DNA from 4 places in the Rhodoplanes sp. P11 genome. Region 4 is predicted to be linked to each of the others. Evidence: predicted binding sites of a transcription regulator. Region 4 holds the regulator's gene; each other region holds the start of a gene.
What was found. Region 4 encodes PhoB, which activates phosphate uptake and scavenging genes when phosphate is short. Its sites were predicted from a motif close to TGTCATNNANCTGTCAT; they were not measured.
Positions count from the first base shown of each region.

Region 1 (4,088 bases), on a different contig from region 4:
CGTCGCGCCGTCGAGCCACGTCGTCGGCGAGCCGGCAGAACGCATCGTGCGAGAGGCCCGACCGCTCGACCATGCGGTCGAGGCTCCTGCGGCGGCCGGCCGCCTCCACCGTCAGGGTCATGTGGTCGTTGAAGGCGAGCACGTCGATGCGTCCCGCCGCCATCCACTCCACCAGGGTCGGCTCGGCGTCGAGATTGAAGATCTCGTGGCGGAGGTGAAGGCGGGTGTCGGCGCAGAGCTGCGGCCGCAGCCGCTCCACCGCCGCGAGCAGCCGGACGGCGTTCTCGGGACCGCGCAGGCCTGGCTCCCACGACCAGGTGATCCCGTGGAACACCGTGGTGATGCCGTTGGCGATCGCCTGGCGATCGCTTTCGGCGAGCGCCAGGTCGATCGGAAAGTCGACGCCGGGCCGCGGCATGAGCTGACGCTCGAAGGCGTCGCCGTGAATGTCGACAATGCCGGGGAGGACCAGGAGGCCGTCGGCATCGAGCACGCAGGGCTCGTCGCCGCGCGCCGGCGCCACCAGGCCGGACGCCGCCGCTGCCACCGGGGCGGCGACGAGAGCGCCGTCGGCGAGGACGCGGCCGCCCTCGATCCGCACGCCGCCGCTGCGCCTGCTGTCGATCCCGCTCATGGCGCGGTCGCCGCGCTCGCCGCGACCGCGCGGGTCGGCGCGGCCGCCGTGGTGTCGGCCTCGTGCTTATCGAGGAACGCCTCGATCGCGAGCGTCTGGAAGTCCGGCAGCGCAGCGCGCAGCCGTGCGGGGCTCCAGTCCCACCAGGCGAGGCGGTGCAGCCGCGCAGCGATCTCCTCGGAGAAGCGCCGGCGGACGATACGGGCCGGATTGCCGGCCACGATGGTGTAGTCGGGCACGTCCTTGGTGACGATCGCGCCGGCCGCCACCACGGCGCCGGTGCCGATGTTTCGCCCCGCCAGCACGATGGCGGCATGGCCGATCCACACGTCGTGCCCGATGGTCACCTGATGCGAGCGCCGCCACGCGAACAGCGCGGCGTCGTCGGTCTCGCCCGGGAAGTAGGCGCTGGCCCGGTAGGTGAAGTGCGACTGGCTGGCGCGGTGCATCGGGTGGTTGCCGGGGTTGATGCGGGTCATCGCCGCGATGGAGCAGAACTTGCCGATGGTCGCATACGCGATGTCGCTGTCGTTCATCACATAGGAGTAATCGTCGAGGCTCGTCTCCAGCAACTTGGTGCGTGCCGCCACCTCGGTGTAGGCGCCGAGGCGCGCGTCGGTCAGCTCGGCGGTGGGATGCACGAGGGGCGTCGTCGAGAGCATCTTCTTGGTGGCGGGCGGCGTGGTCGCAGGCGGCGTGGTAACGGGCGGCGTGGTCGCGAGCGGCTGGGGCATGAGAGATCGAGTCCAGTGAGCGGGACGCCATCGCTGCACACGGTTCGATGACACGACGATGTCGGTTCGATGACAAGGAAGGGACGGCGCGAGGACGCTGCGCGCCGGACAGATCGCCGCACGCGCCACCATTGCGCCGAAGATCGGTCGATCGTCGCGCGGCTGTCACACGACTGTCGAGCAGCGGCGCTAGGCATGGCTCCGAAAGGAACCTGCCCATGCTCCACGTCGAAGGATTGTCGCGTCGTTTCGGAAATCATCGCGCGGTGGCGGATGCCTCGTTCGTGGTGGAGCGCGGCTCGTTCGTCGGCGTGATCGGTCCCTCGGGCGCCGGCAAGTCGACGCTGCTGCGGATGATCAACCGCCTGGTCGACCCCAGCGAGGGCCGCATCCGGTTCGCCGGCGAGGATGTGACGGCGCTGTCGGGCGCCGAGCTGCGCCGCTGGCGGCGCCGCGCCGCCATGATCTTCCAGCAGTTCAACCTCGTCGGTCGGCTCGACGTTCTCACCAATGTGCTGATGGGGCGCGTCGCCACCGTGCCGGCCTGGCGCTCGCTCGCCGGCCTGTGGCCGGAGGACGACAAGGTGATCGCGCTCGCGGCCCTCGAGCAGTTCGACATCGCCGGGCTCGCGGCGCAGCGCGCCGAGCACCTCTCCGGCGGCCAGCAGCAGCGCGTCGCCATCGCGCGCGCGCTGGTGCAGGAGCCCGAGCTGATTCTCGCCGACGAGCCGATCGCCTCGCTCGATCCGCGCAACACTCGCGTCGTCATGGACGCGCTGCTGCGCATCAACAAGCACTACGGCATCACCGTGATGTGCAACCTGCACTCGCTCGACCTCGCCCGCACCTATTGCGACCGGCTGATCGGCATGGCGGCGGGCCGCATCGTGTTCGACGGCGCGCCCGAGCACCTCACCGACGCGATCGCCCGCGACATCTACGGCCTCGATTCCGAGCAGATCGCCGACGGCGTCCATGCGGCGCCGCGTCCGCGGCTGCCCGCGGCGGCGCTCGGCGAAGCCGCCGCCGCCTGACCGCGGCGGCGTCCGCCGCCCATCAAACAGAAAAGACCCGTCTTCAGCAGGAGAGACCCGATGCTCGACCGTCGCACCCTCGTGGCCGGAGCCCTCGCGGCCGGCGCCGTTCTCGCCGGCGCTCTGTCGCTCGCCGGCACCGTGCAGGCGCAGGACTACAAGGCCCGCTATCCGGAGCTGGTGTTCGCCAAGATCCCGGACGAGAACGCCTCCGGCACCACCGACCGCTGGACGCCGTTCGTCAACTACCTGTCGAAGCAGCTCGGCATGAAGGTGACGCTGCGCATCGCCAACGACTACGCCGCCGTGGTCGAGGGCCAGCGCGCCGGCAATATCCACATCGCCATGTACGGCCCGGCGTCCTATGCGCGCGCCTATCTCACCGGCGCCCAGGTCGAGCCCTTCGCCATCGAGGTCAGCGCCGACGGCACCAAGGGCTACTACTCGGTGCTCTACGTGAAGGCCGATGCGCCCTACAAGGCGATCCAGGATCTCAAGGGCAAGAATCTCTGCCTCGTCGATCCCAACTCGACCTCCGGCAACAACGTGCCGCGCTACGCCATGGACAAGATGGGCATCGATCCGGAGGCGTTCTTCGGCAAGATCGTCTATGCGGGCAGCCACGAGAACGCGGTGATCGGCGTGCAGCAGGGCACCTGCGACGCCGCCTTCAACTGGTGGAACGACGAGAAGGAATCGAACCTGCTGCGCATGGCCCGCAAGAACATGGCCAAGGCCGAGGACTTCCGCATCATCTTCAAATCCGACCTGATCGTGAACTCGCCGATGGCCTATCTGACGAGCCTGCCGCCCGACCTGAAGGCGGCGATCCGCACGGCGGTGCTCGATGTCGCCACCAAGGACCCGGCGGCGTTCAACGCCATCTACGACGGCAAGCAGCTGCCCTTCCAGGCTGTCACCCACAAGGAGTACGAGCCGGTCGTCGACCTCATCAAGTTCGTCGACGCGCTGCGCAAGAAGAAGCGCTCGTCCTGACACTCTCGCTTCGGTCTCTGCCCGGGGGTGGCCCGCCGCCCCCGGGCTTTCGTCCATCGGTTTCCGTCATGGTCTCCACCGTGGTTCGCCTGCCGCCCGAACAGGCGGCGCAGCTTCTCGCCCGCTATCGCGAGGCCGTCGCGGCCAAGCGCATGCGGCTCGCACTCGGCGCCGTGCTGCTGGCCGGCGCCGTCGTGCTGGCCGGCATCGGCGGCGAGGTCGATCTCGGCACGCTCGCGGCGAATGCCCACCGGCTGCCCACCTATGTGTGGAACCTGACGCCGCCGCTCGCCCTCGCGACGCTCGGGCGCGATCTCGCCGAATGGTTCTGGAATCTCGACGGCTGGCTGCTGCTGCTCGGCGACACGCTGCTGATCGCCTATCTGGGCACGCTGTTCGGTGCGCTCGGCGCTTTCGTGCTGTGCTTCGCGGCGAGCGCCAACCTGGAGAAGCGCCGGTGGGTGCGGTTCCTGGCGCGGCGCACGCTGGAGTTCTGCCGCACCGTGCCGGAGCTCGTCTTCGCGCTCCTGTTCGTGATGGCGTTCGGCCTCGGCGCATTGCCGGGCGTGCTGGCGCTCGCCATCCACACCATGGGAGCGCTCGGCAAGCTGTTCGCCGAGGTGGTCGAGAACATCGACATGAAGCCGGTGGAGGGGGCGATCGCCACCGGGGCGGGGCGGCTCGACGGCA
Region 1 covers NZ_CAXWGY010000012.1:130,348-134,435, reverse strand. Annotated here, with positions in the region: gene ACFQUV_RS09875 (alpha-D-ribose 1-methylphosphonate 5-triphosphate diphosphatase) at 1-634, opposite strand, end outside; gene ACFQUV_RS09870 (chloramphenicol acetyltransferase) at 631-1,296, opposite strand; gene phnC (phosphonate ABC transporter ATP-binding protein) at 1,587-2,402, shown strand; gene phnD (phosphonate ABC transporter substrate-binding protein) at 2,463-3,398, shown strand; gene phnE (phosphonate ABC transporter, permease protein PhnE) at 3,467-4,088, shown strand, end outside.
Region 1: a site for PhoB is predicted at 1,427-1,443, ahead of phnC (phosphonate ABC transporter ATP-binding protein). Genes of this name have one in related genera too.

Region 2 (4,088 bases), on a different contig from region 4:
CGGCATGCCGAGCAGCCTGGCGGCAGCGGCGACGCCCTGGGCGTGATTGCCGGACGAGAAGGCGACCACGCCGGCGGCGCGCCGCTCCGGCGGGATCGATGCGAGCTTGTTGTAGGCGCCGCGGAACTTGAACGAGCCGGTGCGCTGGAGCGTCTCGGCCTTGAGGAACACGCGGGCGCCGACGCGATCGTCGAGCACCGGCGAGGTGACCAGCGGCGTGCGCAGCGCGACGCCCGCGAGCCTGGCGGCGGCGGCGTCGACATCGGCGGCGGTGGGCGGGATGACGGTTGCGGCCGCAGCCGCGGGATCGGACGGGGCGCTCATGGAGCGACCCTAGAGCATTTTCTGGCGAAGTGGGACCCGGTTCGCCGGAAAATGCTCTACGCGGCCGCGCGGGCAGCCTCGTCGGCGAGGCGGCGGAAGCGCACCAGCGTGTAGACGCCGAGTGGCTTGATCGGCCGGCGCTCGATGAGCGCGACGGCGCCGTGCCGCTCCGCCCAGGCGGCGAGCCGGGCGAACGGGAACTCCGGCCGCAGGCCGAGCGCCCGCGACGGCCGCGCCAGCAGCCGCTCGATCGCCGCCGTCAGCCCCGTCTCGGAGTAGAGATGATTGACCAGGATGATCTCGCCGCCCGGCCGCACCACACGGGCGCATTCGTCGAGCACGCGCTCGGGATCGGCCACCAGCGTGATGACGAACTGGGCGACCACGCAGTCGAACGCGGCGTCCGCGAAGGCGAGATCGCTCGCGTCCATCACCATCACGGACTCGACGTGCGGAAAGCGGCCGGTGGCGAGCCGCGCCCGCGCCTTGGCCACCATCGGGGCCGACATGTCGATGCCGACCACCGCGGTCGTGTGGTCGTAGTCAGCGAACGACAAGCCGGTGCCGACCCCGACCTCCAGGATGCGGCCGCCGACCCGGCGCGCCGCCGCGGCGGCGGCCCGCCGGCCGCTCTCGAAGATAGGACCGCAGACCACGTCGTAGAGCGGCGCCCAGCGGGCATACGCCTTCTCCATCACGCGGCGGTCGGGGTCCGCATAGGCATCGAGACGCGGCGAACCTGATGGCGACTCAGACATGAAGGACTCCGGACCACCGCTTCGGCGGGACTTCGCATGAAAGGAGGAGTGCCGATCGAGACACGGCACGACGAGACGCGCCGCGACGCAGACGCGCCACGCAGACGCCGGCCGCGGCGAGCGCGACCGGCGCGTGCCGATTAGGCGGCCTGCGCGGCGATCGGCGCCGGCTCGGGCTCGCGGCTGAGCTCGCGGCCCGTCCAGGTGATGATCTCGAACCGCCCGTCGAAATGCTCGGCGACCGCCGTGCAGCTCTCCACCCAGTCGCCGCAGTTGACGTAGTGGACGCCGAAGCGCTCGTGCATCACGGCGTGATGGATGTGGCCGCAGATGACGCCGTCGACCGCGTGGTGCCGCGCCTCGGCGGCCAGCGTCTTCTCGAAGTCGCCGATGTAGTTGACGGCGTTCTTGACCTTCAGCTTGGCCCATTTGGAGAACGACCAGTAGCCGAAGCCGAGCCGCCGCATCATCCCGTTGACCAGACGGTTGATCGTGATGGCGGCGTCGTACGCCTTGTCGCCGAGCAGGGCGAGCCAGCGTGCCTGCGAGATGACGAAATCGAACAGGTCGCCGTGGATCACGAGGAAGCGGCGCCCCGTCGGCGAGATGTGGATGGCGTGCTCCACCACCTCGATGCCGCCGAAATGAGTGCCGTAATAGTCGCGCAGGAACTCGTCGTGATTGCCCGGCACATAGACGATGCGGGCGCCCTTGCGGCCCTTGCGCAGCAGCTTCTGGATCACGTCGTTGTGCGACTGCGGCCAGTACCAGCTCGACTTCAGATGCCAGCCGTCGACGATGTCGCCGACCAGATAGACCGTGTCGGCCTCGTGGCAGCGGAGGAAATCGAGAAGCTTGTCCGCCTGGCAGCCACGGGTACCGAGATGAACGTCTGAAATGAAAAGCGTACGGAATCGCCTCGAATCGCTCTCCGTCACGCGCTGCTCCCGTCAATGATCATCCAACATGGCCGGCGTTCTGACAGACTCCTGTTGCGGTTCGATGACGCACGAGGGGACGCGGCGGCGCCTGTCACGGCACCGTCACGCCGTCGATGTAGTCGCGGGCTATGACACCCGTGGACATCGCCATCACCGTGTGCGGCCTCACCGCCGCCGTTCATGTCGCCAGCGTCGCGATCGCGGCGGTTCGCTGCCGCGCACGGCGTGATCACGTCGCCCCGCCCGCCGACGCGCCGCCGATCACCATCGTGCGGCCGGTCTGCGACATCGAGAACTTCGTCGCGGAGACGCTCGGCTCGACCTTCCGGCTCGACTATCCGGACTACGAGATCGTGCTCTGCGTCGCCTCGCCGGCCGACCCGGTGATCCCGGTGGTGGACGAGCTGATGGCGCGTCACCCGCAGGTGCGGGCGCGGCTGCTCGTCGGCAACGATCCGGTGAGCCGCAACCCCAAGCTCAACAACTGCGTCAAGGGCTGGCAGGCGGCCGCCCACGACTGGATCGCCATCGCGGATTCCAACGTGCTGATGCCGCCCGACTATCTCCAGCGCCTGCTGGCCGCCTGGCAGCCCGCCAGCGGGCGGCAGCCCGCCAGCGGGCGGCAGCCCGCCAGCGGACGCGGGCGCGGCACCGGGCTCGTCTGCGCGCCACCGATCGGCAGCCGGCCCGACGGCTTCTGGGCCGAGGTCGAATGCGCCTTCCTCAACACCTATCAGGCACGCGCCCAGTACGTCGCCGACAGCATCGGGTTCGGCTTCGCCCAGGGCAAGACGCTGTTCTGGCGACGCGACGTGCTGGAGGCCGGCGGCGGCATCAAGGCGCTCGGCGCCGACGTGGCCGAGGACGCCGCCTCGACCAAGCTGGTGCGGGCCGCCGGCCTGCGGGTGCGGCTGGTCGACGGGCCGTTCGAGCAGCCGCTCGGGCGCCGTGGCGCCCGGGAGGTGTGGCGACGCCAGTCGCGGTGGGCGCGGCTGCGGCGCGCCTGCTTCCCGCACTGGTTCCTGCCGGAGATCCTCACCGGCGCACTGGTGCCGACGGTCTCGTTCGCGGTCGCGGTCCACGCGCTCGGCGGTCCGATACTGCCGCTGGTGCTGCTGTTCCTGCTCGCCTGGTACGGCGCCGAGGCGGTGCTCGCCCGCATCGCCGGATGGACGCTGTCGCCGTGGTACCCGGTGCATGCCTTGGTGCGCGACCTGATGCTGCCGGCCCTGTGGCTCGACGGCCTGCTCGGCTCGTCGTTCGAATGGCGCGGCAACGCCATGCGGGTCGAGGCCGACAACCCGGCCGCCTGAGCGACCACTAGCCACCTCCGTCGGGCGATCACCGCCCCGATGGCGGAACCTCCCGCGGACGCGCCGACTTGGCCCCGATGACCAGACCACACGATCATCGGGAGTCGAGCATGCACGACCAACGAATCAAGCGCACCACCCGCACCCTGCTGGCGGCTGTGCTGCTGTCGGGGGCCGCGACGCTCGCCATGGCGCAGAGCGGCGGCGGGGCGGGGGGCGGCGGCGCCGCCGGAGGAGCGGCGGGAGGAGCCGCCGCGGGCGGCGGCTCGGCCGCGACCGGCACCGGCTCGGGCAGCTCGGGGGTGGCGCCGACCGGCACCCCGAATGCCGGCGTCGGCTCGACCGGCTCGGTCTCCACCGGCGGCACGCCGATCGCGCCCGGCCCCGCCCATCCGGGCCAGGGCCTCAACAGCCAGGGCACCGCGACGACGCCGAGCGGCAGAGAAACCACCGGCTCCTCGGTGCCGGGGCCGAACCTGCCGGGCGGGTCCACAGCCCGCGGGGCCGGCACCTCGACACCGTCTCCGAACGGCATGGCCACGCCCGACATCATGAACGGCATGCCCAACAGCGGCGGCACGAGCGGCGGCGGCAGCGGCTCGACACGCTGACACCGACAACGACGGCCGACGAACGGACGGCTGCGGCTGGGCAGACGGGCGCCCGGCTGGTATCGAGGCGAACCCTCGCCTGGATACACGGGAGTTCCGCATGGACCTCGGCATCGCCGGCCGCTCGGCCATCGTCTGCGC
Region 2 covers NZ_CAXWGY010000020.1:21,520-25,607, forward strand. Annotated here, with positions in the region: gene ACFQUV_RS21760 (threonine/serine dehydratase) at 1-324, opposite strand, end outside; gene ACFQUV_RS21765 (class I SAM-dependent methyltransferase) at 381-1,082, opposite strand; gene ACFQUV_RS21770 (UDP-2,3-diacylglucosamine diphosphatase) at 1,223-2,020, opposite strand; gene ACFQUV_RS21775 (ceramide glucosyltransferase) at 2,152-3,336, shown strand; gene ACFQUV_RS21780 (hypothetical protein) at 3,447-3,947, shown strand; gene ACFQUV_RS21785 (SDR family oxidoreductase) at 4,048-4,088, shown strand, end outside.
Region 2: a site for PhoB is predicted at 2,113-2,129, ahead of ACFQUV_RS21775 (ceramide glucosyltransferase). Genes of this name have one in related genera too.

Region 3 (4,088 bases), on a different contig from region 4:
ATGTCGGCGGCTGGATGGCAGCCACTCCAGGCGTGTTCCGGGCGGTCGGCCCGGTCCTGCTCGGCGGCCGGGCGGTGCCGACGGGAATCGACAAGGCAATCGTGCTCGACGACGCCTTCGCGGAGGCCGACCCGGACATCGCGGCGCTGCTGCGGCAGGCGATCGCGGCGATGGCCGACAGGCTGCCGCCCATCGTTCCGGGCGCCATCGCGCCCGACGGGTTCGACCCCTGGCGCGAGGCGTTCCGCATCGTCCAGGGCCGCGAGGTCTGGCAGGTCTATGGCGGGTTCATCGAGAGCCGGCAGCCGCGCCTCGGCCCCGGCGTGCGCGACCGCATGGCGTTCGCCGCCACCGTCTCGGAAGAGGACGCGGCCGAGGCCTACGCGGTGAAGCGGCGCGCCGCCGAATGGATCGAGGGGGTGGCGCAGCCCGGCACCGTGCTGGTGTTGCCGACCGCCCCGTGCATCGCGCCCATGACCGACGCCTCCGGCGAAGGGCTCGAATCCTTCCGGGTGCGGGTGATGCGGCTCACCTGCATCGCCGGCATGGGCGGGCTGCCGCAGCTCACCGTGCCGGTCGGCACCATCGCGGGCTGCCCGGTCGGGTTGTCGTTTATCGGCTGGGCGGGCGGCGACGAGGCGCTGCTCGATCTCGCGGTGCGGCTGGCGCCGTTCATGGGCGCGGTCGGCTGAGCCACACGCCGAAGTCGGACACCGGGCGCGCCGTCGCGATGGTGCGTCCGTCTCCGGGCGATGCCGGCGCGCCACACCGGCAGCATTTTGCGCTCGCGTGTTCGTGATCGCGGGCGGTGGTGCAGTGCGGTCCTCATCAACCCTCCCGTAACCGCCCTCGTCGACAGTCCGCGCGTCCGCGGATGTCGAACCAATTCGGCCCCGAAGACATCCAACTGATGCCACACCGGCGCGGCACCACCGCGCTGCGCGGCACCAACACCGCGCCTCACCGCGGGCGCCCGCCCGCACGCCCCTCACTCCCGGCCCGCCCTGCGTGCCTCCACGGAGACGACGATCCATGCCCCGTCCGGACCGCCCTTCGTTCGAGACCGAGACGACCGCCCCGGTGCCTTCCACCGAGCACGGCCGTCGAACGGCCGAGCATGCCGGGTCCGGCCGGCGAACGGCCCGCACCGGCGGCACCTCCGCCGCCTCCGATCGCTCGGCCCTGCAATACTGCGTCGACAACGACCTGATCTGAGCCCGCATCGAGGCCGGCCCCATGCCGGCTGCCGCGCCGCGTTCGCGCGGCGCGCCTCCGTCGGCTCGGCCGGGCTCGGCGACCCCGATCAGTACTTCTGCGGGACGTAGAGCTCGGGCGGCAGCGTGCGCCGCTCGTAGTTCGGATCGAACACCCGCTCAGGCAGCGCGATCGGCTGATGCGGCACCTCGGTGTAGGGAATCCGCGTCAGGAAATGGTCGATGCAGTTGAGCCGCGCCCGCTTCTTGTCGTTGCCCTCGACGATGTACCACGGCGCCTCGGGGATGTTGGTGCGGAACAGCATGTCCTCCTTGGCCTTGGTGTAGTCCTCCCAGCGCACCCGCGATTGCAGGTCCATCGGGCTGAGCTTCCACTGCTTCATCGGATCGTGGATGCGCATGAGAAAGCGCATCTGCTGCTCCTCGTCGGTGATCGAGAACCAGTACTTGAGCAGGATGATGCCGGAGCGCACCAGCATGCGCTCGAACTCGGGCACGTCGCGGAAGAACTGCTCCACCTGATCGGGGGTGGCGAAGCCGATCACCCGCTCGACGCCGGCGCGATTGTACCAGGAGCGATCGAACAGCACGATCTCGCCGCCGGCCGGCAGGTGGGTGACGTAGCGCTGAAAATACCACTGCGACTTCTCGCGCTCGGTCGGCGCCGGCAGCGCGACGACGCGGCAGATGCGCGGATTGAGCCGCTGGGTGATTCGCTTGATGACGCCACCCTTGCCGGCGGCGTCGCGTCCCTCGAACACCACGACGATCTTCGCCTTGGTGTAGGCGACCCAGTCCTGGAGCTTGATCAGCTCGGCCTGAAGGCGAATCAGGTGGCGCAGGTATTCGCGGCGCTCGATCGACGGCGGATGGGTCCGCTTGTAGATCTTGCGGATCTCCTCCGACAGCGCCGGCTCGGAGAGCTCAAGCTCGTAGTCTTCATCGAGGGTGTCGGCCAGCTCGGCGTCGAGCCAGTCCAGCCCGCCGGTATCACGGCTGCCGGCGTCGCGGCCGCCGGTGTCGTGCTCGGCATCCTCCCGCGGCCGATCGCTCGGCCTCGAATCCTCCCGCTTGGAGTCGCTCATCGTCTCGCTCCGTGTCCCTGCGTGCCGTCGGCCGCCATGGGACGCGACCGTGGCATCGGGGATGTGACGGTTCGATGACGAGCCCGACGGCCGCTCGAAGGCGATGCGGCGCGAGGCCGCAATCGCACCCTGACGGGTGGCGAGCCCCCGGACCGAACACGCGGAACGTGCGGTGCGGCGAGCCGCCGGACGTGCTGCCGCCTGGGCGGCGCGATCTCACACCCGCGTCGGGTAGTTCGGGCTCTCGCGCGTGATGGTGACGTCGTGGACGTGGCTCTCGCGCAGGCCGGCCGACGAGATCTTCACGAACTGCGCCTTCTCGTGCAGCTCCTTCAGGGTGGCGGCGCCGACATAGCCCATGGCGGCGCGCAGGCCGCCGGTGAGCTGATGCAGCACCGCGCCGGCCGGGCCCTTGTAGGGCACCTGGCCCTCGACTCCCTCCGGCACCAGCTTGAGCGAGTCCTTGATGTCCTGCTGGAAGTAGCGATCGGCCGAGCCGCGCGCCATCGCCCCCACCGAGCCCATGCCGCGATAGGTCTTGTAGGAGCGGCCCTGATACAGGAACACCTCGCCCGGCGTCTCGTCGGTGCCGGCCAAGAGCGAGCCGATCATGGCGCAGTCGGCACCCGCCGCGAGCGCCTTGGCGAGATCGCCCGAATACTTGATGCCGCCGTCGGCGATCACCTTGACGCCGGCATCGCGGGCCACCGCGACGGCGTCCATGATGGCGGTGAGCTGCGGCACGCCGACACCCGCCACCACCCGGGTGGTGCAGATCGAGCCCGGGCCGATGCCGACCTTCACGGCGTCGGCGCCCGCGTCGATCAGCGCCTTGGCGGCGTCCGCGGTGGCGATGTTGCCGGCCGCGACCTGCACGGCGTTCGACAGCGTCTTGATGCGCGCCACCTGGGCGAGGACGTGGCGCGAATGGCCGTGCGCGGTGTCGACGACGATCAGGTCGACGCCCGCCGCCACCAGCTGCTCGGTGCGCTCGAAGCCGCTGTCGCCCACCGTGGTGGCCGCGGCGACCCGCAGCCGCCCCTGCGCGTCCTTGCAGGCGTTGGGGTTGGCCACCGCCTTCTCGATGTCCTTCACGGTGATCAGGCCGACGCAGCGGTACTGATCGTCGACGACGAGCAGCTTTTCGATGCGGAACTGATGCAGCAGCCGCTTCGCCTCCGACTGGCTGACGCCCTCGCGCACCGTCACCAGGCGCTCCTTGGTCATCAGCTCCGACACCTTCTGGTCGGGGTCGTGGGCGAAGCGGACGTCGCGGTTGGTGAGGATGCCGACCAGCTTACCGTCGACGCCGCCCTCCGAGGTCACCACCGGAATGCCGGAGATCCGGTTGTCCGCCATCATCCGCAGCGCCTCGACCAGCGGCGCGTCGGGCCCGATGGTGAGCGGATTGACCACCATGCCGGACTCGAACTTCTTCACCTGCCGCACCTGGGCGGCCTGCTGCTCGGGCTCCAGGTTGCGGTGGATGACGCCGAGGCCGCCGGCCTGCGCCATGGCGATCGCCATGGCCGATTCGGTCACCGTGTCCATCGCCGAGGCGATGATCGGGATGTTGAGGGTGATCTCGCGGGTGAGCTGGGTGCGGATGTCGGCCTGGGAGGGCAGCACGTCCGACAGGCCGGGCTGGAGCAGCACGTCGTCGAAGGTCAGCGCCTCGCGCGGGGAACTGTCGGAAAATGCGGCCATGCCAAGCTCCTCATCGCCGAAGGGGCCGGAAAAGGCGGGCGGCCTCCGGCCCGAATCGGCCGTGAGGTACCCGAAAACGCCC
Region 3 covers NZ_CAXWGY010000021.1:381,075-385,162, forward strand. Annotated here, with positions in the region: gene ACFQUV_RS24560 (amidase) at 1-692, shown strand, start outside; gene ACFQUV_RS24565 (hypothetical protein) at 1,033-1,215, shown strand; gene ppk2 (polyphosphate kinase 2) at 1,304-2,299, opposite strand; gene guaB (IMP dehydrogenase) at 2,516-4,006, opposite strand.
Region 3: a site for PhoB is predicted at 2,363-2,379, ahead of ppk2 (polyphosphate kinase 2). Genes of this name have one in related genera too.

Region 4 (4,088 bases):
CGATCTCCAGCTCGCTGCCGGTGGTGGTGCGGCTGAAGCCGAACGCCGGGTTCGGCGGCAGGCTCGCCTGCACGAACTCGGCCTCGGAGACGCCGAGTGCGTTGTAGGCGGTTTGCAGGCCGCGATTGTTGAGCAGCGCGATCTGGACCGCGCGGTCGGCATCCAGCGGCCGGCTCAGCAGGGCGTCCACACGCGAGCGGGCGTAGGCGGCCGCCGCCGGCGAGTCGATCTTGACGGCCTCCATGCCGATCGACTGGCCGACCCGTCCGGCGACCGGCCCCATGGCCCCGTCGGGCGAGAAGTAGACGCAGCCGCCGAGGGTGCTCGATGCGAGCACGAGGGCGACGAGCCGCCGCGGCGGCGTCGGCCGGGGGCCGACCATGCGAGCGGCCGGCGTCATCGGTGGCCTCCCGCTCCGGACTTCGGCTTCGGTGCGACCTGCTGGTTCTGCTCCGCCCAGGGCTTCGGGTCGATCGGACGGTAGTCGACGGTGCCGGCCGTCACCGACCGATAGCGTGTCGGCGCCACCGGCACGTCGGGATCGGCAGGATCGAGCCCCACCGCCATCGGGGGAGGGACCGAGCATGCGGACAGGATGGCCGACAGTGCGGCCAGCACGGCGATCTTCATGGAAAGCAACCTCGATGTCGGTCCCGGTCACCGGACATCCGGGGGCGCGCCGGCAACGATGCGAGCCGCATCGTCGCCGGAGCCGGCGGACAACCCGAGAACGGACAGGGAGAGCGGAGCCGATGGTCGCGTCGCCCCGACGGGGCGGACGGCGACTAGCAGTCGGTCGATCTCGGCGGACGATCGAGGCGCACCGCGAGCGACTTTTCGAAGCCGAGGTCGGGCGGTGACGGATCGGCAGCAGCGGTCAGCAGCATCATGGCCGTGACCGGAACGACGGGCGGGAGCGTCGCATGACAGGTGGCGGCGCCGCAGCAGGGGCCGTTCGGCGTGCTGTGCGGGGCCGCCGGGTCGCAGCCGCCGGCTGCGTCGGCTGTCGCGTGACACGACAACGCTGCCGAGGCGGAACGCTGGAGGCCGTCCTCGCTATCGTGCTCCTGCGCATCTCCGGAATGCGTGCCGGACTCGTCACGATCGGACAGCGTCTGCCCGGCATGCGAGTGCCGAGCATGATGCGACGTCGTATTCACATGATGATGGGCGGCGACGCCGATGGTCATGCCGGTCCTGATGATGCCGGTCGGCAGCTCCTGGGCCGACAATGCCCATCCCAGGCCCGCCGTGACAACGGCGAGCAACGTGACGAGCACGAAGCCGGGATAAGCGCGTCGCATCATGTTAAGTGAATATACGGATTGCGCCCCCGGAGGCAAGACGAACGGCGTCGATTGCTGCGAGGTCCCGGCGCGGTGTCGCGTGGAGACAACACGCACAGGTGCTTGAGCACCGGGCCGGGTGCGATCTTGCCGTTTCTCACGTCGACGCGCCTGTCCGGCGACAGCCCGCTGCATTGCACAGCGTGCCGATCAGGCGTCCGCACCGTAGCGGTCGTTGAGCGCGTAGCCGGCACCGCGCACGGTGCGGATCGGGTCGGAGCGCTGGCCCCGGTTGAGCGCCTTGCGCAGGCGGCCGACATGGACGTCGACGGTGCGCTCGTCGATGTAGACGTCGCGGCCCCACACCCGATCGAGAAGCTGCTCGCGCGAGAACACGCGGCCGGGATTCTCCATCAGGAATTCCAGCAGGCGGAACTCGGTCGGTCCGAGCGGCACGTCGCGCCCGCCGCGCGACACCCGCTTCTTCTCGCGGTTGAGCTCGATGTCGCCGGCGACGAGCACCGAGGCGACGCGCTCCGGCTTGGTGCGGCGCAGCAGCGCCCGGATGCGGGCGATCAGCTCGGGCACCGAGAACGGCTTGACGATGTAGTCGTCGGCCCCGGTGGCGAGGCCGCGCACCCGCTCGCCCTCCTCGCCGCGCGCCGTCAGCATGATGACCGGGAGCTGCTGGGTCTCGGTGCGCCCGCGCAGCCGGCGGATCAGCTCGATGCCCGACAGGCCCGGCAGCATCCAGTCGACGATGGCGAGATCGGGCGGGTTCTCCTTGAGGCGGAGATCGGCGTCGTCGCCGCGTCCGGCGGCGTCGACCGCATAGCCTTCGGCCTCGAGGTTGTAGCGCAGCAGCAGCGTCAGCGGCTCCTCGTCCTCGACGATCAGGATTCGTGCGGCCATCCGATGTGGTTCCTCTCGGGGGATCGCCGTCGCGACGAGGCGCGCGACGGTGACGGGGTCAGGCGTCGAACGGCACCACGGTGCTGGACGTGGTGTCGCCCTTCGGCCGCTCGTCGGCGAGGGCGCGGCCCTCGATCATGTAGTAGACCGTCTCGGCGATGTTGGTGGCGTGGTCGCCCATCCGCTCGATGTTCTTGGCGCAGAACAGGAGGTGGATGCAGATGCCGATGTTGCGCGGGTCCTCCATCATGTAGGTCAGGAGCTCGCGGAACAGCGAGTTGTTGACGGCGTCGACGCCCTCGTCGGCCCGCCACACGCCGATCGCCTTGGCGAGGTCGCGGCGCGCATAGGCGTCGAGCACGTCCTTGATCTGCGACAGCACCAGCTCGGTCATGTGCTCGACGCCGCGCATCACCTTCTGGGTGAGGAACTCGCTGTCGAGCGCCACCACCCGCTTGGCGATGTTCTTGGCGAGATCGCCGATCCGCTCGAGGTCGTTGGAGATCCGCAGCGAGCCGACCACCTCGCGCAGGTCGACCGCCATCGGCTGCCGGCGCGCGATGGTGAGGATCGCCCGCGCCTCGACCTCGCGCTGGAGGACGTCGATGCGGGTGTCGCCGGCGATGACACGCTGGGCCACGGTGAGGTCGCGGCGCGACAGCGCGTCGACGGCGTCGACGATCTGCTGCTCGGCGAGCCCGCCCATCTCGGCGACCATGCGGCCGAGCTCTTGCAGGTCGCTGTCGAACGCCTTGTGCGTGTGGTCCATCATGGACGTCACCCTTCCTGATCTTGGCCGGGACGCGGTGTCGGGAACCGGGTCGGGGCGGGGCCGGTGGGAGCGGCGGTCAGCCGAACCGTCCGGTGATGTAGTCCTGGGTCCGCGGGTCGACCGGCGAGGTGAACATCTTGCTGGTGGTGTCGAACTCGACCAGCTCGCCGAGATACATGAACGCCGTGTAGTCGGAGACGCGGGCCGCCTGCTGCATGTTGTGGGTCACGATGGCGATCGTGTAGTCGGTCTTCAGCTCGTCGATCAGCTCCTCGATCTTGGCGGTCGAGATCGGGTCGAGAGCCGAGCAGGGCTCATCGAGCAGGATCACCTCCGGCTGCACCGCGACCGTACGGGCGATGCACAGGCGCTGCTGCTGGCCGCCCGAGAGGCTGAGCCCGTTGGCCGAAAGCTTGTCCTTCACCTCGTTCCACAGGGCGGCGCGCTTGAGCGCCTGCTCGACGCGGCCGTCCATCTCGGATTTCGGCAGCGGCTCGTAGAGTCGGATGCCGAAGGCGATGTTCTCGTAGATCGACATCGGGAACGGCGTCGGCTTCTGGAACACCATCCCGACGCGCGCTCGCAGCAGGTTGAGGTCCTGCTTGGCGTCCAGGATGTTGTTGCCGTCGAGCAGCACCTCGCCCTCGGCCCGCTGGTTCGGGTAGAGGTCGTAGATGCGGTTGAGGATGCGCAGCAGGGTCGACTTGCCGCAGCCGGACGGGCCGATGAACGCAGTGACGCGCCGGGCGTAGAGCGAGACCGAGATGCTCCTCAGGGCGCGGTTGTCGCCGTAGTAGAAATCGACGTTCCGGATGGCGACCTTCTCGTCGGCGTCCGCCAGGGCGGCGCGCGCCGCGACGACCGGAGCCGGAACCGTGTTCGATCCGTGGGACAGGCCGGTGGAGCTCATGAATTGGTCCTCGTGGCCGAGAGGGCGCGCGCCGAGATCGACAGCGCGAGCACCGCGAAGGTGATGATCAGGGCGCCGGCCCAGGCGAGCTTCTGCCAGTCCGGATAGGGGCTCATGGCGAACTGGAAGATCACCACCGGCAGGCTCGCCAGCGGCTGCGTCATGTCGGCCGAGAAGAACTGATTGTTCAGGGCCGTGAACAGCAGCG
Region 4 covers NZ_CAXWGY010000016.1:595,415-599,502, reverse strand. Annotated here, with positions in the region: gene ACFQUV_RS14480 (TolC family protein) at 1-400, opposite strand, end outside; gene ACFQUV_RS14475 (hypothetical protein) at 397-630, opposite strand; gene ACFQUV_RS14470 (hypothetical protein) at 786-1,403, opposite strand; gene phoB (phosphate regulon transcriptional regulator PhoB) at 1,497-2,198, opposite strand; gene phoU (phosphate signaling complex protein PhoU) at 2,257-2,970, opposite strand; gene pstB (phosphate ABC transporter ATP-binding protein PstB) at 3,047-3,880, opposite strand; gene pstA (phosphate ABC transporter permease PstA) at 3,877-4,088, opposite strand, start outside.